Regions from separate parts of the Oceanobacillus sp. NCCP-135 genome, predicted to be linked through region 2. Evidence: a T-box and tRNA genes for the amino acid it is inferred to sense, from the RefSeq annotation. Region 2 holds a T-box; the other holds one or more tRNA genes.
What was found. The T-box of region 2 lies ahead of serS (serine--tRNA ligase). A T-box ahead of a tRNA ligase gene usually reads a tRNA of that ligase, here a tRNA-Ser.
Positions count from the first base shown of each region.

Region 1: it has a tRNA-Ser gene. The T-box ahead of serS (serine--tRNA ligase) is inferred to sense a tRNA for this amino acid. The anticodon was not compared.

Region 1 covers NZ_BAAKSZ010000008.1:103,304-113,632, reverse strand. The annotation lists gene phoU (phosphate signaling complex protein PhoU) at 1-475, opposite strand, end outside; gene AC6HVZ_RS08025 (peptidoglycan D,D-transpeptidase FtsI family protein) at 627-2,699, opposite strand; gene AC6HVZ_RS08020 (MFS transporter) at 2,775-4,046, opposite strand; gene AC6HVZ_RS08015 (superoxide dismutase) at 4,161-4,772, opposite strand; tRNA gene AC6HVZ_RS08010 (tRNA-Phe) at 4,996-5,071, opposite strand; tRNA gene AC6HVZ_RS08005 (tRNA-Ser) at 5,278-5,370, opposite strand; tRNA gene AC6HVZ_RS08000 (tRNA-Ile) at 5,392-5,468, opposite strand; tRNA gene AC6HVZ_RS07995 (tRNA-His) at 5,488-5,563, opposite strand; tRNA gene AC6HVZ_RS07990 (tRNA-Met) at 5,579-5,655, opposite strand; tRNA gene AC6HVZ_RS07985 (tRNA-Asn) at 5,660-5,734, opposite strand; gene AC6HVZ_RS07980 (Na/Pi cotransporter family protein) at 6,006-7,655, opposite strand; gene AC6HVZ_RS07975 (NfeD family protein) at 7,864-8,496, opposite strand; gene yqfZ (protein YqfZ) at 8,574-8,894, shown strand; gene AC6HVZ_RS07965 (hypothetical protein) at 8,928-9,302, opposite strand; gene AC6HVZ_RS07960 (DUF2624 family protein) at 9,466-9,750, shown strand; gene AC6HVZ_RS07955 (deoxyribonuclease IV) at 9,792-10,329, opposite strand, start outside.
Region 2 covers NZ_BAAKSZ010000015.1:8,525-18,853, reverse strand. The annotation lists gene serS (serine--tRNA ligase) at 273-1,547, opposite strand; T-box leader at 1,799-2,031, opposite strand; gene pdxT (pyridoxal 5'-phosphate synthase glutaminase subunit PdxT) at 2,070-2,660, opposite strand; gene pdxS (pyridoxal 5'-phosphate synthase lyase subunit PdxS) at 2,676-3,560, opposite strand; gene AC6HVZ_RS11640 (serine hydrolase) at 3,586-4,923, opposite strand; gene guaB (IMP dehydrogenase) at 5,067-6,539, opposite strand; gene AC6HVZ_RS11630 (YaaC family protein) at 6,929-7,873, shown strand; gene AC6HVZ_RS11625 (HD-GYP domain-containing protein) at 8,108-9,211, opposite strand; gene gyrA (DNA gyrase subunit A) at 9,283-10,329, opposite strand, start outside.

The sequences.
Region 1 (10,329 bases), on a different contig from region 2:
TATCCACTTTATCATCCATCTGAGATAGTTTTCTTGCAATCGTGATGTCCTCATATTTAAAAGCATTCGTGGCTGTCTGTAACATCTCCATGCAAAGATCATGCATTGTTTTAAGTCCCTCTGGAATAAGAGATTTATCGTTCTTTCCTAAATGGATCGTTGATTTTGCAATGTTTTTTGCATTGTCAGCCATCCGTTCTATATCTGTAGTAATTCTTACTGCAATAATAAGTCTGCGTAAATCTGTTGCAACAGGCTGCTGTTTTGCTATAAGTAGAATTGTTTTATCATTAATCTCCATTTCTATTCTGTCTATATCTTTGTCTTTTGCGATAATTCGATTTGCTAATTCAATATCCTGGCTGTAGAGTGCTTCAATTGATTCACTTAAAGCTTTACCTGATAAGTTTGCAAGTGCAATAATATCTTCATTAATTTCTTCCATTTCATTTTGAAATTGGTTACGTGTCGTCATTTTCCCACCTCAGTCTTCTTATTATCATAATATAATATGTTTGTTTATATTAATCATAGTGGAATCATGTTAATCACCTATTAACCGATTGTAAAATTCATGTAAATAATTGCCTATAAAAAATCCCCTTATATCCTTCAGGGGATTCATATCATTCCTCGTTATCATCTTTTTCCTCTTCATCTCTGACTTCTTTCATATCGAAATACGTATCCAGAATCCTTTCACCAATCGCATGGTTGATCGGATGCTGCTGTGATTGATTACCCAGCTTGGGAACAATTACAGCAAACGCAATCTCCGGTTCATCAAAGGGAGCATACCCTATGAGCGAAAGATTTTCCGTATCTATTTGAATTCCATCTCTAAAAAATTCATGTTCTGCTGTACCTGTTTTACCTGCCGGGTTATATTCCTTATCTGCAAAGTATCTGTAACCAGTACCACCAGGTGTTTGAAAAGCCCGGCGGAACCCTTCTTGAACTCTTGCTATATTGCTATCACTCATTTGGATTCGATTCAATACTTCTGTATTTATACTTTCACGAACAGGACCTAAAGCCTTCTCAGAATTACTCGGTTCCCTGATTTCCTTTAAAAAATGTGGACGAACACGGTATCCATCATTTGCAATCGTAGCCGTATATTGCGCTACTTGCATTGTTGTAAATGTGTCATACTGACCTATTGCATTGTCGAGAAACTTTCCAGCCCGCAATTCGCCAACGACGCCAGTTGCTTCGTATGGGAAATCTATTCCTGTTTTAATACCAAGTCCAAATTGTCTGAAATAATTACGCATTTCCTGAAAATAGTTATCTTCTGTGAATACTAAAGGATCATTTTGCTGAAAGTTATATTGCCCTCCCATTCGCATAGCAATATAAAACATGTATACGTTTGAGGACATCCTTAAGGCATCCAGATCGTTTACAGTTCCCAGGTTCCTCCAGGATCCTTTTGGGTCTGAACCTTTGATTCTCAATGGTCTATCATAAAAAGTCTGTCCTGGGACGATCACACCTGATTCATATCCTGCAAGTACTGTTGCACCTTTTACAACCGATCCAGCGAGGTGTGCGTCATATAAAGTTCTATATGCTGCATTTTCATATTCGTTTTTTTCCCTATTATAATGCTGTCCTGATACCGCCAATAATTCACCCGTTTGAGGATCAATCACTACGGCAAGTGCATCTTCCAGTTCAGGATTTGAATACTTGGTAAGAGCTGTTTGCAATTCCTCTCTTACAATTTTATCAACTTCCTTTTGGAATTCCATATCAAGTGTCAGAACTAAATCTTTCCCGCGTTGACCTTGTACGACCGTTTTTGCATCGATCACTTTCCCACTTTTATCAGTAGTATATTGAATTTGCTCTTTTCTTCCTCGTAATACTTCTTCATATTGGTCTTCTAAACCGCTTTTCCCAACCCGATCATTCCGACTATATCCCCTTGTTAAGTAATATTCTAGCTTTTCGGCAGGAATCCCCTCTTCTTGTGTCGATATGGAACCGAGCAGGTTTTTGAAAGTATCTCCATATGGATGTTCCCTATCCCAATCTGTAGTTGCATTAATACCAGGCAATTCATCAAGATGTTCAGCAACCCTTGCATACTCTTGTGATGTTACATCTTTATTTTTTACAATCTGTGGTGTTAGTGAGTATGCTTTGTCCAATTCCTTTTTAATTGCTATTATTTCTAATTCCTCTTTTGAAAAATTTTCAATTTCCTCATCCGTTATTAGCTTTAATGTTTCATCATACTCTTTCGCATTATCCAGTTTTTCTTTTGCTTCATCGGATAATCTATCAACTGCTTCCTCTTTATTTTCCAGATACCAGTACTCTCTTCTGTTTCGATCAGTTATACCGTCTAAGTACTCTTCGCTATCCATGGAAATATACTTAGCTAAATCTTTAGCTACATCCAATCTATCTTTTGCCTGAGTTCCTTTTGCTGGTGTATACGTAATCGAATATAATGGTTTATTATCGACAATGACATTATGATTTCGATCATATATTTTTCCTCTTGGAACAGGGATCTTAGTTGTATCCTGAATTGTCCGGTCAATTTCTTTTTGAAAGTCTTCCCCATTTAAAATCTGTACAACCCCCAACTGAAGAATTAGAACAGAAAATAATAAAAATACAACAAAAAATAAAATATTTAAGCGGAAGGGAAGCTGTGCTTTTTTTTGTTTCTTTTTTTTCATCTTTTCTCCCCCATTGAATACATTTTCTTTATATCATTACTATTATAGCATGTATTTAATAAGATTCTAAGGGGTTTACCTATTTTTTTCATCTGGTATCTGTTCTTTGATCAAAACTTCTTTTTTCGGCTGGGTTCCAAGATGAACATTTCTTATACAAAAGTAAATGAATAGATGACCAGAACCAAATACAACTAATAAAACAGGAATTATTTTTTCTGGATTAACGACAGAAACTGCTAATAGAAAAACAAGTATGGAAATTACTCGTCCTATATTAACAAACAACTCCCGCACCACAATATATTCCACACGCATATCCTTTGCCTTCCACGCTTTTCCAATGACATCATAAGTCATAGAAACATAAGGTACACTTATAATTGGATATGCAATCCCAATAACAACTGCATAGATCATCAGCAGCATGTAACTTATATTGAATAAAATGATAAAGATGGAGAAAAAGAGAATTAATCCCCCAAGCAATATAGCCTTTTTTCTTAATGGCGGTTTAATAAATTTTGTAGCTATAAAATAAAAGACGATTGAAAGTCCAGATAAAAATACATTAAACATGCCTAAAGCAAATTCGCTTTTAGTTACGAGAAAGACCCATATAGATATTACAAATAAAAATATTCCTTCTCTCAGACCTTGAAAAACATGTGCATATAATATTCTGCCCCAGTTTTTATTATGCTGTCTTTCCTCAAGTATTCTTTTAAAATAAAAATCCCCTTCTGCCTGCCGTCGTTTTAAAAAGAAACTGAATACAACAGCGCTGATAAACAAGATAAAAGATATCGTAAAAATGGTTGTATAGCCTATATTTGCTTCCATTTTAGCTATTAAGATACCAGCCAATAATGGACCAATCATTCCGCCAAACGACTGCAATACACCTAAAAACCCATTAAAGAAATCTCTTGTTTCCGGTTCAGTAATCTCAAATGTCAATACATTAAATGCAAGCCAGTAAAATCCGTATCCAATACCTAGTAGACTGCCCAACATGAAATTATAAGTAGATGATTTATCTCCAATAATTAACACACTTAAAAAAAATAGAGATAAAAAAATTACCCCTAGTCTTAACACAATTACCCGGTCTATTTTTTTTGCAAGTTTACCTGCTATGATAAAGGTAATTGGCTGAAATAAGCATACTGCCAAATTGTACATCGCAATTGTAATATAGTCACCGGACTGCTTCCATAAATAAATATTTACAAATGTATTAGATAAAAAAATCCCTAATGAATAGAGACCTCCGATTACTAATAAAAATAATAAATCCCGACTAACATCTATCTGTTCATGAAAATACCGCAAACTTTTTCTCATATACAAATACTCCTTTTGTGTCATTTATAGTGTGAACATTTGAGTATCAGATATACAAAAATGCGGCATGAAAAAACACACACTGAATTTTATCAGTGTGTGTTATGATCGATTTTATTTTGCTGCATTATAGTTTTTTGTAACTTCATCCCAGTTTACTACGTTCCAGAATGCTGAAGCGTAATCAGGACGTTTATTTTGATATTTCAGGTAATAAGCATGCTCCCAAACGTCAAGACCAAGAATGGGTGATTTACCTTCCATTAATGGGCTGTCCTGGTTTGGTGTGCTTGTTACCTCAAGCTCGCCATTGTTGGATACAAGCCATGCCCAACCGGATCCAAAACGAGCTGCTGCTGCATTTTGAAATTCTTCTTTAAATTTTTCAAAGCTACCAAATTTCGCATTAATTTTATCAGCTAATTCCCCGGATGGTTCTCCACCACCATTTGGTGACATTACTTTCCAAAAAAGACTGTGGTTAGCATGTCCACCACCATTGTTACGTACTGCTGTACGAGCGCTTTCTGGAACTGCATCTAAATTACTGATTAAATCTTCAATCGATTTTACTTGAAGATCTGCATGTCCTTCCAAAGCACCATTCAATTTAGTAACATACGTGTTATGATGCTTCGTATGGTGAATGTTCATCGTTTCTTTATCGATTGTTGGTTCTAGCGCATCGTATGCATATGGTAATTCTGGTAATTCAAATTTTGCCATAACTAAAATTCCTCCTCTAATAATATTATTATTAAAAGGGACCTGAATATTCACCCTTTAAATATAAGGTTAGCAGAGCTTTACCCCGCTTGCAAATCATATGCACTTATACAAAAGCTAAATAATACGATATACGTATTATTCCATTCTTACTTTTTAAAGAAAGCTACTTTCTAAGCAGAATATAAAAAAAACAAGCTAACCGCTTGTTATTAGTAAATAGTGGTGGCTCGGGACGGAATCGAACCGCCGACACAGGGATTTTCAGTCCCTTGCTCTACCGACTGAGCTACCGAGCCTTAAATTAGTATTAAATTCTGTTCTCGCATCTTAAATAACTTCGATGTTAATTCAAAGATGTTTTGTGCTCGTCGTGTTGCAAGTTTATTCAGTGGTGATACAATCCTCGCAAGCCTGCACATGAATGTTAATCGAGAAAATTTGTGGCTCTTCCAGCTGACTGAGTTTGCCAAACCCAATTTTGATTCTGACTTCTGTATATGTATGGAGGAGGTAGAGGGATTCGAACCCCCGCGCGGTTTGACCCGCCTGTCGGTTTTCAAGACCGATCCCTTCAGCCGGACTTGGGTATACCTCCGAGAAGTTTAATGATTATTTATGGTGGACCCTGCAGGATTCGAACCTGCGACCGATCGGTTATGAGCCGATAGCTCTAACCAACTGAGCTAAGGGTCCTTCATTTTATTTAGCTTTATGGGGCGACCGGTGGGGATCGAACCCACGTATGCCGGAGCCACAATCCGGTGCGTTAACCACTTCGCCACGACCGCCGTAATATTATTTTTTGGTAGCGGCGGAGGGGATCGAACCCCCGACCTCACGGGTATGAACCGTACGCTCTCGCCAGCTGAGCTACACCGCCATATTGGCTCCACAGGTAGGATTCGAACCTACGACCGATCGGTTAACAGCCGATAGCTCTACCACTGAGCTACTGTGGAATAATCTACAAATATCTATTATTTAAATTAGAATGATCTATCATGTTTTATTTTCATTTAAAATAACAGCGACGAAATATAATTTACCATGTTCGACAAGATCTGTCAATATCTTTTTTTCGTTTCAAAACATGTGATATGTAAGGTCTTAAAGCGACAATATATATAATAGCATTTTAAAAATTAGATTTCAATACTTTTATTAAAAATTTGTATAAACATGTAAAATAATAAACAAAGAGAAGGGAGAAGACCCCTTCTCTTTGTTTATTTATTCACCTAAAACTTCTTCAGCAATATTTACAGCATGATCTCCTATCCGTTCAAGGTTACTAATAATATCAACAAATACTATACCTGCAGAACCACTGCAAAGACCTTCGTTCATGCGGATAATATGTTTTTTGCGATAAGTACGTTCCATTTTATCGATTTGATCTTCTTTTTGTACGACGGCAAGCGCTTCTTCCCTATCCGTATTCTCCAGAGCTTTTATAGCTTGCTTAACCGTTAAAATAGTTAATTCAAACATATCATTAAGATCTTGCTGTGCTTGTTCAGTCAAATGAACTTTATTAGAAATTTTATAATCATTAAGTTCAATAATATTTTCAAAATGATCTCCAATACGTTCGATGTCGCGTACAGTATCCATTAATTCTGTATGCTTGGCACTCTCTAATTCCGATAGTGAACCTGCAGATACATTGATAAGGTATTCCGTTATTTCACGATCAAGGTTATTTAAGGCACCTTCAATTTGCATTGCCATTTCAGAATGCTTTTGATTATGTGTGGTTAAATAAAGATTTGTCTCTTCAAGCCCCTGTGTTGCATAATCACCCATTCTAATAACTTCCGCTTTTGCCTGGTCCAAAGCCAAGGTAGAGGATTGCTGAATGAATATTGGATCTAAATGCTGTGGTTTATATTCTACGATAACATCCTTACCAGGAATTAGTTTTGTAACCAACCATGCTAGGGCACCAATGAATGGAAATTGTATAATCGTATTCACAACGTTGAAGCTACCGTGCGCAAAAGCAATAGTCATTTCCGGATTTAAATTTAACTGACTTTGTAGGTATAGAACATAATGTGTAAATGGTATCAGTAATAGTATAATAAAAGTCGTACCTACAATGTTAAATACAACATGAGTAAGAGCTGCTCTTTTAGCTGCTACGCTTGCACCTAGAGATGCTAAAATAGCTGTTATCGTTGTGCCAATATTATCACCAAATAGTACTGGAAGTGCAGCTTTTAATTCTACTGTTCCTTCTGCAAATAATGTCTGCAAGATACCAATTGTAGCACTCGAGCTCTGTACAATTACCGTAAATACTGTACCTATCACCACTCCAAGTAATGGGTTTGAACTCATCTCAATTGTTAAGTCCTGAAAAGCTTCCAAGCTGCGTAGTGGTTTCAATCCTCCACCCATTAATTCCAATCCAAAAAATAATGCACCAAATCCAAATACAGTTTGTCCAATATTATTAACTTTTGGATTTTTAAAGAAAAATAACAAGAAACATCCGAGAGCAACGATAGGTAGTGCATATGCTCCAATATCTATACCTATTATAAATGCTGTAACAGTTGTACCAATATTTGCACCCATAATAACTCCGATAGCTTGTCTGAGTGTCATAAACCCCGCATTAACAAGACCAATTGTCAATACAGTTGTACCAGTACTTGTTTGTAATAAAATCGTAACGATTATCCCAGCCAAAACACCTAAAAAGGGATTACTGGTAAATTTATCAAGAATGTCACGTAAACGGTCACCAGCTGATTTCTGAAGTCCTTCTCCCATATATTTTATTCCTAACAGGAAAATACCCAGACCGCCGATAAACTCAAAAAGAAGTGTCTGTATATCGATATCCAATGCTACTACCATCCCTTCATTCATGTTGAAACGTGTCACATACCTTTACCATTATTAAATGATTATTAATCATTTGTAAAGGATTTTAGAGATAATTTACATAAAATTTACATAGCTAACTATACTCTCTATTATTAACTACCCTATATGTCCAAAACTCATTCTTATAAATAAAAAAAGATAATCCTCTTGAACTTCTTTTTAAGTTCGGCAGAGAATTATCTTTTCAATTTTATTTTGTTATTTTTTCAACAAGAATTTTGGTTCCGTCCACTTCAGTAATTCGAACAGTACTATTTTTAGCAATCCATTGTCCATTGGAGACAGCGCTATAATCTTTATTATTGATTCTAATGGTACCAACAGGCCTTAAATCGTTTAAAGTTACTGCTTCCTGATTAATTAACTTTTCATATTCCTGATTCATTGAATTATAGCCCGCTTCTTTTGTTAGTTGGTCTTTTAATGTTATTTTTGACCACATATCTCTTCTTTTAAATACCTTTAAGAAAAAGAAAGAAGCTGCTCCTCCAAGTAAAACACCAATCACAGCATACATTCCTGCAGTTAAATTCGGGGCTGCCAGTGCAACTGCTGTTAACATTGCTGCTGTTCCCAGTGTAGCAAGGGTGCCATCATTTATTATTTTTCCATCAATGATAATAAGTAATAATCCCACAAAATAGATAATAAGCATAAGAATAAAAGAGCCTGTTCCAACATAAACACCAAAGTATACTGTTATAAATCCAATCCCTAATAATCCAAAGACCCCGCGCGCATTAACCAGGACTTCTCCAATTAAAAATAATGTAGCAAATCCGGTGACCACAAACCCTATCCAGTCGTTATTAAATATATCCATCTCATTTTCTCCTTCCCACTTACTTAATGTACGTATTACTAGTATAAATTGTTTCATTTAAAAAAGGAGTGAATAATATGAATTTCGTAAAAAGAATATTTCTTTATACTTTGATCCTTCTATTTATTCTAAGTATATATCAAGATTTGACATCCGAAAATCATAATGATATAAATAATAATAATAATAATGAAATAAAATTTTCTGTTCTCCAATTAAAAGTCGAACCAGGAGAAACAGTTCTTTCTATTGTTGAAAAAATAAATCAAGATAATGTACATCTACTGGATATGAACCAAATTTTATCTGATTTTAAAACAGCAAATCCGCAAATAAAAGATCCACTTAACCTCAAGCCTGACACCTTCTATTATTTTCCTGTTTATAACTTGAAATAAAAAGAAGAGGCTGAAATGACAGCCTCCCACATTCTAAACAAACGGTAATATAAACAGTGTAATGATAATAGAGATTGCCCCTGCAGCAATAGCGATATTACCTAAGGTATCCGCACCACGACTTCTGGAAACAAAACCAAGGATAATCCCTGCTGCTCCAAGGATGATTGGCATCATGAAAAATGAAACAATCGATAAAGCTAAACCAATCCAGCCAAACGTGCTATTAACATCTCTGTCTTGATGGTTTACTACTTCATCATAATCATCTGCCGTTAACTCGGCAGCAAACTCCTCATTCCTAGAGCTATCTGGCTCAATACCAACAAAATCTTGGTTTTTTTTTCGTTCTCCATGATTTGGTGGTTTCTCTGTTTCATTATTTTTATACTTTTGAAATTCATCCATAAACAAGACCTCCCTTTCTTCTAATTGAGGTGCGGTTATAGTTTATGGATTAATCACTTATATAATTATGTTAATTTCTGGTAAATATTAAATGGTACTGTTCCATATTTAATTTGTCCTGCATATATTAACCAGAGTATCTATTCCAAAGGAGTATGAGATTATGTCTATTTTTATTAAAGAAATGATCAAAAACAAACTAAAACAGCTTTCACCTGAGGAAATAATTTATTATGGGAAGCAATACGATTTTTCAATTTCACAGACGGAGGCAGAAAATATTTCAAATTATATAAAAAGAAATCCAGTTGACCCATTTAATAAAAAGAATCGGGAAAAAATGTTTCATCAACTATCCATACTTACAAATGCTGAAACTGCAAAAAAAGCACAGAAGTTATTTTATCAGTTAATAAAAACTTACGACTTAGAGCATTTATTTAACTAAAAAGAGGAAAGAGGCAATCTCTTAAAGTGCCTCTTCCTAATTTAACCATTAACAATTTTTTCTTTTAAATCTGAAATAAATGAACCATCTTTTATCATTTCTATTTCAAACTTGTATGGAGGTTTCTTATTTTTCTTATCTTCACCAACATAAGGTGTTTCTAATATCTTTGGTAAATGATTTAACTGCGGATGATGAATAACATAATGTAAGGCTTCAAATCCTATATGACCAAAGCCTATATTCTCATGACGATCCTTATGGGCACCACGTTCATTTTTACTATCATTTATATGAATTACTTTCAAGCGATCCAAACCAATTATTTTATCAAAATCATTTAATACATGATCGAAATCATTTACAATATCATATCCACCATCATGAACGTGACATGTATCCATGCAAACAGATAATTTTTCGTTATGTGTTACGCCATCAATAATTTGAGCCAATTCATCAAAGGTTCTTCCTATTTCCGTACCTTTTCCAGCCATTGTTTCCAATGCAATCTGAACATCTTTATCTTGTTCCAGTACCTCATTTAAACCTTCAATAATCTTTTTTATCCCTTCTTCG
Region 2 (10,329 bases):
TTGTCAATAATTTTCGATTAAAAAAATACCTGGATACCCTCTCGTGCATAGGCAACCCGGACTAGACTACTATTTGTTAATTGTAAAGTTGAGAGATAGTACTGCGAAGTTGAGAGAAGATATCGCAAAGTTGAGAGACAGTTGGTAAAAGTTGAGAGGAAATAGAGGATTTTGCAATTGTCTCTCAACCTTATGCAGTTCTTTCTCAACTCTACACAGTTCTCCCTCAACTAACCGCAGCTTCCTTCCACCATAGCCACTGTCTCAAGCACTTACTTTATTACTTCCTTCCCACCCATATAAGGGCGCAACACCTCCGGAACAACAACAGAACCGTCCCCCTGTTGATAATTCTCTAATATGGCTGCAACTGTGCGACCGATTGCAAGGCCGGATCCATTCAATGTATGAACGAATTCCGGTTTAGCTTTTGCATCTCTTCTAAAACGAATTCCAGCACGTCTTGCCTGGAAATCTTCAAAATTAGAGCAAGAAGATATTTCCCGGTAAGTATCCTGACTTGGAATCCATACTTCAAGATCATATTTTTTTGCGGCAGTGAAACCTAAGTCAGCCGTACACATGCTCATGACACGATAAGGCAACCCTAATAATTGCAATACCTTTTCCGCATGACCAGTGAGTATCTCTAGTGTCTCATAAGAATCCTCTGGTTTTGTGAAATGAACAAGTTCTACTTTATTAAACTGATGTTGACGGATTAATCCCCGGGTATCGCGTCCTGCAGATCCCGCCTCAGAGCGAAAATTAGCACTATATGCCGCATATTTCTTAGGCAAATCCTCAGCTGAGAGGATTTCGTCACGGTGGTAGTTCGTCACAGGTACTTCTGCTGTTGGAATTAAGAAATAATCCCAGTTCTCAAGCTTAAATACATCCTCGGCAAATTTAGGCAGCTGGCCAGTTCCAGTCAAGCTTGCACGATTAACAATTTGTGGTGGCATCATTTCTGTATAACCATGTTTATCTGCATGTAAATCCATCATAAAACTGATTAAGGCACGTTCAAGCCTTGTACCAAGTCCCTTGTAAAAAACAAAACGACTGCCAGTAACCTTGGCTGCACGCTCAAAATCGATAATATCAAGACCTGTGGCAATATCCCAATGTGGCTGCGCTTCATAACTGAATTCTGGGGGATTTCCCCATTTACGGACCACCACATTATCATCCTCATTCTCACCAATTGGTACACTTTCATGTGGAATATTTGGGATAGAAAGCATCATATGTTGCAGTTTTTCTTCAATTTCCTTTAACTCTTTATCAAGAACTGCTATTTCATCTCCAACCTGACGCATTTCTTTAATTGCCGGCTCCGCATCCTTTTTCTCTCTTTTCAGCACAGAAATTTGCTTCGTTGCTTCATTGCGTTTTGCTTTTAATTCCTCTGTTTGAGTAATTAATTTTCTGCGTTTCTCGTCAATCTCACCAAACTTCTCTAATTCAGATAAATCCTCTCCGCGATGGACAAGCTTTGCTTTTACTTCTTCCAAATTATGTCGTAAAAATTTCATATCTAACATAATAATTTCCTCCTTTTTATTTTGAATTTTTCACAAAGTACGGGGAAAATAATAGGATGGTTTGTTTAAATACACATTATACCGGTTCCGAATAAACCAACGGAACCAATCTTCCCCGCAAAATGGGATTGAACCATTATTTTTAGAAAACCTAGCATCCACCAGAGCTTTAGACAATGCCTTCGAAACAGAAAGTAATATGAATATATTTTTTACTGCCAAGAAAACACAAAAAACTCCCATCCCTAAAAAATAGGGACGAGAGTATCATTTCCCGCGTTGCCACCCTGATTGAAGAGATAAACTCTTCCGGCTCTCAAGTTGTTAACGGTACTTAGCCGAGTTTATTTACTGTTAGCATCTACACACTAATTTCCACAAACCAGTTCAAGGATGGATTCACGGTATTCCAACATCGATTTACACCAACCATCGACTCTCTAGGGAAGGATCTACTGTTACTATTTCCTGTCAATACTTTTAAAACGAACTTTAATTAACCATATCATAGCCAATTTCTTTTTAAGAAGCAAGTGTTTTTAAAGATTCTTCCACAATGGAAACAAAATATGCAATAAACCGAAGATCATCTGTTAATTCCGGATGAAATGCTGTGCACAAGTAATGATCTTGTTTGGCTGCAACAATTCGATCCTCAAATGTTGCAAGCACCTCAACCTTAGGTCCAACTTCCATTACATATGGTGCACGGATGAATACTGCATTAAAATCATCCGCAATAGATGAGATTTCAAGCACTGCCTCAAAACTTGCAACCTGTCTTCCAAATGCATTACGAGCAACCTTCATGTCCATTAATCCAAGATGGGCAGCTTCTTGCCCGTCAATTTCATTTGCCATTAAAATCAGACCAGCACATGTACCGAATATAGGTTTACCCTGCTTACCAAATTCCTGAATCGCTTCGAAAAATCCATAACTGTCAATTAAGCGGCGCATTGTCGTACTTTCCCCACCAGGTAAAATCAACCCATCCATTTCAGCAAGCTGGTCCTTTGACTTTATTTCAAGTGCAGTTGCTCCACATGCTTCAATACAGCGAATATGTTCACGTACTGCACCCTGTAATGCCAGTACACCAATTGTAGTCATCTGAATTCCTTCTTTCTACTCGCTGCGATCCTGCATTCGATCTTCTGCTGCAATTGTACTCATTTCAAGCCCTTTCATTGCCTTTCCAAGGTCTTTAGAAAGCTCCGCAATTAATTGATAATCCTTATAATGTGTAGTTGCTTCAACAATTGCTTTGGCAAACTTCTCAGGATTATCAGATTTAAATATTCCAGAACCGACAAATACGCCATCTGCACCTAGCTCCATCATTAATGCTGCATCACTCGGTGTCGCAACTCCACCTGCAGCAAAATTAACGACAGGCAAGCGACCTTCTTCGCGGATTTGCAATAACAATTCAAATGGTGCACCAATTTCTTTGGCAAATGTCATGACCTCATCTTTAGATATTGCTGAAAGCTTACGAATTTCAGATTGCACCTGACGCATATGGCGAACCGCCTCCACAATATTGCCAGTACCCGGCTCGCCTTTTGTACGTAGCATTGATGCACCTTCACCAATACGACGAGCAGCTTCCCCTAAATTACGGCAGCCACAAACAAATGGTACAGTATAGTCAGATTTATTTAAATGAAATACGTCATCAGCAGGGGTCAAAACTTCACTTTCATCAATATAATCAACACCCATTGCTTCTAGCACACGAGCCTCCACAATATGACCAATCCGGGCTTTTGCCATAACGGGGATAGAAACAGCATTTAATACCTGTTCCGTAATGGTTGGATCAGCCATACGTGCTACCCCACCTGCTGCACGAATATCGGATGGAACACGTTCTAATGCCATAACGGCAACTGCCCCTGATGCTTCTGCAATTCTTGCCTGTTCTGCATTCACAACGTCCATTATGACGCCGCCTTTTTGCATTTCTGCCATACCACGTTTAACTCGTTCTGTACCTGTGTTTGTCATTGCGTATTCCCCCTTGTATTATATATTAGTTAAATAAACCCTTAATCCAATCTACGGATGTCGTAAATAAGTTAGCAAAGAAATCACCAATAGATCCCAATGTAAGCATAAACCAATTTGATTTTTCTACGGTATCATTTGCAATTAAATCAACTGTTTGATTTTTATCAGAGAAAATATAACCGTAATTATTTTCCCCTTCGAAAACAAGTTCAGCAGTACCAATCTTTTCCCCTTGTTCAATCGGTGCTGTTAACTTCCCATTAGCATTTAATTTATCTTCATCAATGGAATAGTTTATAATATATGCTTCCTTATCCTCTGGTTTAATTGGCATAACAATTGCATCTTTTAAAGAGACTTCAACCGTATCCTCTTTACCTTTTGCAACCGGAATAGTAGATTCATCCTTTAATTGATAGCCTGCTGTGAATAATTCCAGTGTTTCAAAATTATTAAAACCATAATCCATAAGTTTTTTTGTTTCCTGAAAACGTTCCTCTTTGCTTGAAGTTTTCATGACTACTGTAATCAGTCGTTTTCCATCACGTTCAGCTGTCCCTGTAAACGTATAACCTGCAAGATCGGTATTTCCGGTCTTCAATCCATCCATCCCTTCATAATGGAATGATTGTAAGAATGTAGCTTCATGTGGAAGCATCCAGTTTAAATTTTCCACCGTATATCCTTCAAATTCCACTTCCGTTTGGCTGGAAATTTCCAATGCCTCTGGAAAATCATTTACTAGGTGATAGGCAAGTAAAGCAGCTGATTTAGCAGATAACAAGTTACTTCCATTAGGATCTGTTCCTTCTGGTCGATTATCACCTAAAGACTCGTTATCCAAACCAGTAGTATTGACAAATTTATATTCAGAGAGACCTATTTCCTCCGCTTTTTGATTCATTAATTTTACAAATTCACCTTCAGAACCTGCGATCAGCTCAGCTAAAGCAATGGTTGTCGCATTATCTGAAAAAATTGCCATTGCCTCATATAACTCACGAACAGTATAATCCTTATTTTGTGTTAATCCGATTCCTGAAAATAATGGATTTGCTGAAATACTGAAAGGATAATCACTAATTTGAGTCGTTGTATCCCAACTAATCTCTCCTGAATTAATGGCTTCTAAAACAAGATATTCAGTCATCATCTTAGTCATACTAGCTGGAGGTAGGGCAATATCTGGGTTTTTTGCATATAAAACCTTCCCTGTTTCTCCATCAACTAAAATGGCTGACTCTGCATTTAAATCCAGTGACTCTGCAGCCTGTATTGAAAATGGCTGTGCAATTATCGACATCATCACTACTAGACTTACTAGTAAAAGTGAAAAACTTCTCTTTATACTTAGTTTCAACTTTTTCGTACCTCCACCTTGGATTTTAAGTAGTATATGTTCTGCATCTAATACATATCGTCATGCATCTATATTATTTTACCACAGAGAAATAAAAAAAAATAGATGGGGAATACCACCTATTTTTTTAAAATAATTATAGTCTACTGTACAGAATAGTTTGGTGCTTCTTTTGTTATTTGTACATCATGTGGATGACTTTCACGTAATCCAGCATTGGTAATTCTAATAAACTGTGCATCGTTACGTAAGTCTTCTATCGTATGTGCTCCACAATAACCCATACCTGCTCGTAACCCGCCAACTAACTGATAAACCGTATCGGCAAGCGAACCTTTATATGCCACTCTTCCTTCAATTCCCTCAGGAACCAGTTTCTTCGCATCTGCGGAATCCTGGAAGTAGCGATCTTTTGAGCCTGCTTTCATAGCTCCAACCGATCCCATACCACGGTATACTTTATATTGTCTTCCCTGAAAAATTTCCGTTTCCCCAGGACTTTCTTTTACCCCTGCAAACATACTTCCTAGCATGACAACATGTGCACCTGCAGCCAATGCCTTCACAATATCACCGGAGTATTTTATTCCACCATCCGCAATAATTGGAACGCCATATTCACTTGCGGCAACTGCGCAATCATGAACTGCTGTTATTTGCGGAACACCAATTCCAGCAACTACTCGAGTAGTACAAATCGAGCCTGGACCAATTCCTACTTTCACAATAGAGGTACCAGCTTCGATTAACGCCTTTGTTGCTTCTGCTGTTGCAACATTTCCAGCAATAATATCTAAATCCGGATATGCTTTTCGTATTGCTTTTACTTGATCAAGTACACCTTTAGAGTGACCGTGTGCAGTATCAATAACAATTACATCCACACCGGCATCTACTAATTTTTCAATCCGGTTCATCGCATCACCAGTTACTCCCACTGACGCACCTACAAGTAATCTACCTTGAGAATCTTTGGCTGCATTTGGAAATTCAATTACTTTTTCAATATCTTTGATCGTAATTAATCCTTTTAAAATAGAGTTGTCATCGATAAGTGGTAATTTCTCAATTTTATGTTTTTGTAGGAGTTTTTCTGCCTCTACTAAGGTCGTTCCTACTGGGGCAGTTACAAGGTTTTCACTTGTCATCACTTCTGAGATCATAATGGAATAATCTTGAATAAAACGTAAATCACGATTTGTCAGAATACCTACTAATTTTTGTTCTTCAATCGTATTAACGATAGGAACACCTGAAATACGGAATTTGCTCATTAAATGTTCTGCATCATATACTTGATGATCTGGTGTTAGGAAAAATGGATTGGTAATAACCCCACTTTCTGAGCGTTTTACACGGTCTACCTGTTCTGTTTGATCCTCAATGGACATGTTTTTGTGAATAATCCCTAACCCGCCTTGACGAGCCATTGCAATTGCCATTTCTGCTTCTGTCACAGTATCCATACCAGCACTAATAAAAGGTGAATTCAATTTTAGATTTGCTGATAGATCTGTACTAATTTGAACATCCTTTGGCAATACATCTGATTTAGCTGGCATTAACAATACATCATCAAACGTTAATCCTTCCTTGGCAAACTTATCTTCTCTCATTAATAGTCCTCCTCTTATTTTTTTTACTGTTTCCAGATTGGACAGTCACTTTTCCTTAACCTATCTCCCCGTCGCTTGAGCAAACCCGCTTTCCTTATCTTTATCTAGTTATGCATGGGCTAGCGGCTACCGTCATAGGTAATCATACTGCGAGGCGAGCACCAAGACCACTTGCGCATCGGACACTCGGCTATATCCTTCGTTGCTTCATCAAGCCCGCTTTACTTTTTCTATTTCCATGTATGCTTTGTGTATGCTTCGTTTAAACTATACAAGTAATTCTATTTTCATATACAATACGCCAACAATAGCCCTTTTTCAACTACAGATTATTGGAAAAACAAAAATAAATAGATTCAAAATATTTTAATAGTTATGAGGCTGTCTTTATGAAGAATATGGATGCATTTTATACATATTTAAACTCCCAGCAAACTGCACAACAGTACTTGCTGCATTGTTATAAAAAAATAGAAAATAATAATGCAGAAGCAAAAAGCTATGAGAACTGCAATGCTTTTATGTATTATCTTGACCATGGAAATAAGTTTTATGAGGTCGGGCGAAAACTTGATATGACCGTACAGCCTGTTTTATTTTTCTATGGGATGGTGCATTTACTAAAAGCCTGTTTATTAACAAAACGTCCGGACTATCCAGAATCGACGAGTCTTTTGGCGCATGGTGCCACAACACGAAAAAGGAAGAAGAAACAATATACATTTTTAAAAGATGAGGTTAAGATACAACATAATGGATTATTTCCCTACGCTTTGGAACATTTATTTTCCAAAAATAAATTTCCCTTCGAAAAGATAAAAATGGAAGATCTATTTGCGGTAATACCTGAAATGGATATCCTGTTTAAATTGAATAACCAGGAAAAGCTACTTGAAGTGGGGGTAGTCGATTCTTCTCTGTTAGAATTTTCTACGCTGCTTTTAGATGGCTACCATTTAACAGCTAAAGCGTTTATCCAACGTGTTCAAGACTATCTTCCAGCGATTAAATACACTGATACAGATGAAACAATGATTCGAATGGAATTAACTCATCCGCTAACGAACACAAATGGCCCCTTTTTCTTTCATCAGGCCAGGGGGAAAATTTATTTCCCAAAAAACAGGAATCACTTTATACCCATTTCCGAAGTGATGGTACACTATTTACTTTTATATAATTTAAGTATGCTCTGCCGCTATGAAACAGAATGGTGGGGAGACTTATTAGTTACGAAATCTGATCTGGATTATCCATTTATCCGACATTTTTTGCAGCTGACAGCTGAAAAAGTACCTTTAATGCTTGGGGACAAATTGTACCATCAGTATTAGCAAAAGTGGTATTCGTTAAAGCCGTTACGTACTAAAAGGGATACTTAATAGCGTACATTGCATTCTTAGAACTCATATACCAAGGAGTGCATGCCTTTTGAGCTAGACTTTGATTCAGTAGGGAAGTAATTTTCGTTTGTACCTGAATTTGCACTAAAGTATTATTTATGCACTTATGCTCAAAAGAAATATCGATAACGTGCTTTACTGCCGGTAAAAAGAACAAACTAAATGCTAGCTCCCAATAACTTCCTCAATATGGAAGAGGGAATTGTTTTGCAGGGAAATAATTTCACCACTATCCTCCAGTCGAACCATTGGTCTTGTTGGCTTTTTAACATCAATAAATACAATTTCTCCAAGTTGATTATTTGACAGTTTAACTTTTGTGCCAATCGAGAAATTAGCCAAATTATTAATAAACACTTTTACAACCATTGGATCTAGCTTAGAAAATTGTGCTTTATCCAGTTCTTCGATTACCTTAAAAGGGGATTGCTTTTCTTTATACAAACGTTCACTCGTCATGGCATGATACATATCACATACGGCTACAATCCGTGCATACATATGAATTTTTTTCTCTGAAAGCCCAAGTGGATAGCCGCTTCCGTCGATACGTTCATGATGCTGCAGAACAGCTAGTTTGACAGCTTGTGTTACAGTTGGAATATTTTCAACGAGACGATAGGAATAGGTTGGGTGCTTCTTTATCTCTTCCTGTTCTCTAAAAGTTAAGGAATCGCTTTTTCCAATGATTACAGGGTTAATTTTCGCCATCCCACTATCACTTAAAAACCCAGCCAGTCCAAGCTGAAGCCATTCACCTTTCAAATACCCCATTTGTTTTCCTATGTATGCACTAAGAATAGCAACAGCAACACCATGATGGAAAAAGTATTTTTCCTTTGTTACATGATAGTGTAGTGTAAATAGTGTAGAACCAATTTCATTTATTCGCTCCAAAAGCGGAATTAGTAGCTTCCTTACATTTGGCATATTTATTGCCACACCACTTTGCCACTTTTCAAATTTCTTTTCATGTGCAATTACAACTTCTTGATAATGATCGATAAATAATACACCAGAGCTTTTCTTTTTTTTCTGTTTAATCGATTCCTGTTCTATTTTTGTTTTTTCAATGGGTTTCGGTTCGAAAAGTTCGCCTTTAGCCAGCTTCGTTGATACATCTACTGACTCTACTAAAAACTTTTGCAAAAAGAGTATATGTTCTTCTGTTAAAACAGTATTGTTAGGAATGATTGCCCTGTTTGTTTTCCCTCTTACATCACTTAGTAATACACATCCCGGAACAAGCTGTGATAAAGCTACCCGCATATAATCCCCCCTAACTAATATCGTTAGTAAATAAGGTGACTGTTATTTAAGCCACCTTATCTTTTCATTTCTTATTCTTCACTTGTTTCATCTTCCACATTTTCTTTTAATTGATCTGTTTCTACGTCTTTGACAGATTCCTCGATACCTTTTTCCTCTTCTTCATCCTGATCAACTTTCGCAACGGTTGCGACCTCTTCCCCGTCCTGCAGACGAATGAGACGTACCCCCATCGTATTACGGCCGGTTTCTGAAATGTCTTTTACCGGAATGCGAATCAATACCCCTGCTACTGTGATCAGCATTAAATCCTCCGTACCAGATACAGGTTTGACTGCAACGACGTTACCGGTTTTATCCGATAATTTACAGGTAAAAATACCTTTACCACCACGGTTAGTCATTCGGTATTCTGCTTCTGGTGTTTGTTTTCCATAGCCTTTATTTGTAACATGGAGGATCTTGGAATCTGCTTCTAAAATTTCCATCGAAACAACTTCATCTTCACCGCGTAATGAAATCCCTTTTACTCCCGCAGCGGTTCTTCCCATTGATCTGATTTGGGTTTCCTCAAATCGAATGAGATAACCATTTTTAGTAGCAATCATCATGTCTTTCATACCATCTGTTTTTCGTACTGAAATAAGCTCATCCTCATCTCGAAGGCCAACAGCAATTAATCCACCTTTACGGATATTCGCAAACTGCGACAACGATGTTCGCTTGGATATTCCGTTTCTTGTTGTAAAGAATAAATATGCATCCTCTCTGTATTCACTTACAGAAATAACTGCATTTACCCATTCACCTTTTTCCACTTGCAGCAGATTAATTATTGGAATTCCTTTGGCTGTACGGTTGAATTCAGGAATCTCATATCCCTTCGCTTTATACACTTTCCCTTTATTTGTAAAGAAAAGCACGGTATCATGTGTCGAAGTGGATACTAAATGTTCCACAAAGTCATCTTCATTTGTACCCATTCCCTGGATACCTCGTCCACCGCGTTTTTGTGTACGGTATGTGGAGGATGGCAATCGTTTAATATACCCTTGGTGGGTCAGAGTAATGACAATATTTTCTACTGGAATCAAATCCTCATCCTCGAAAAAGTCAGT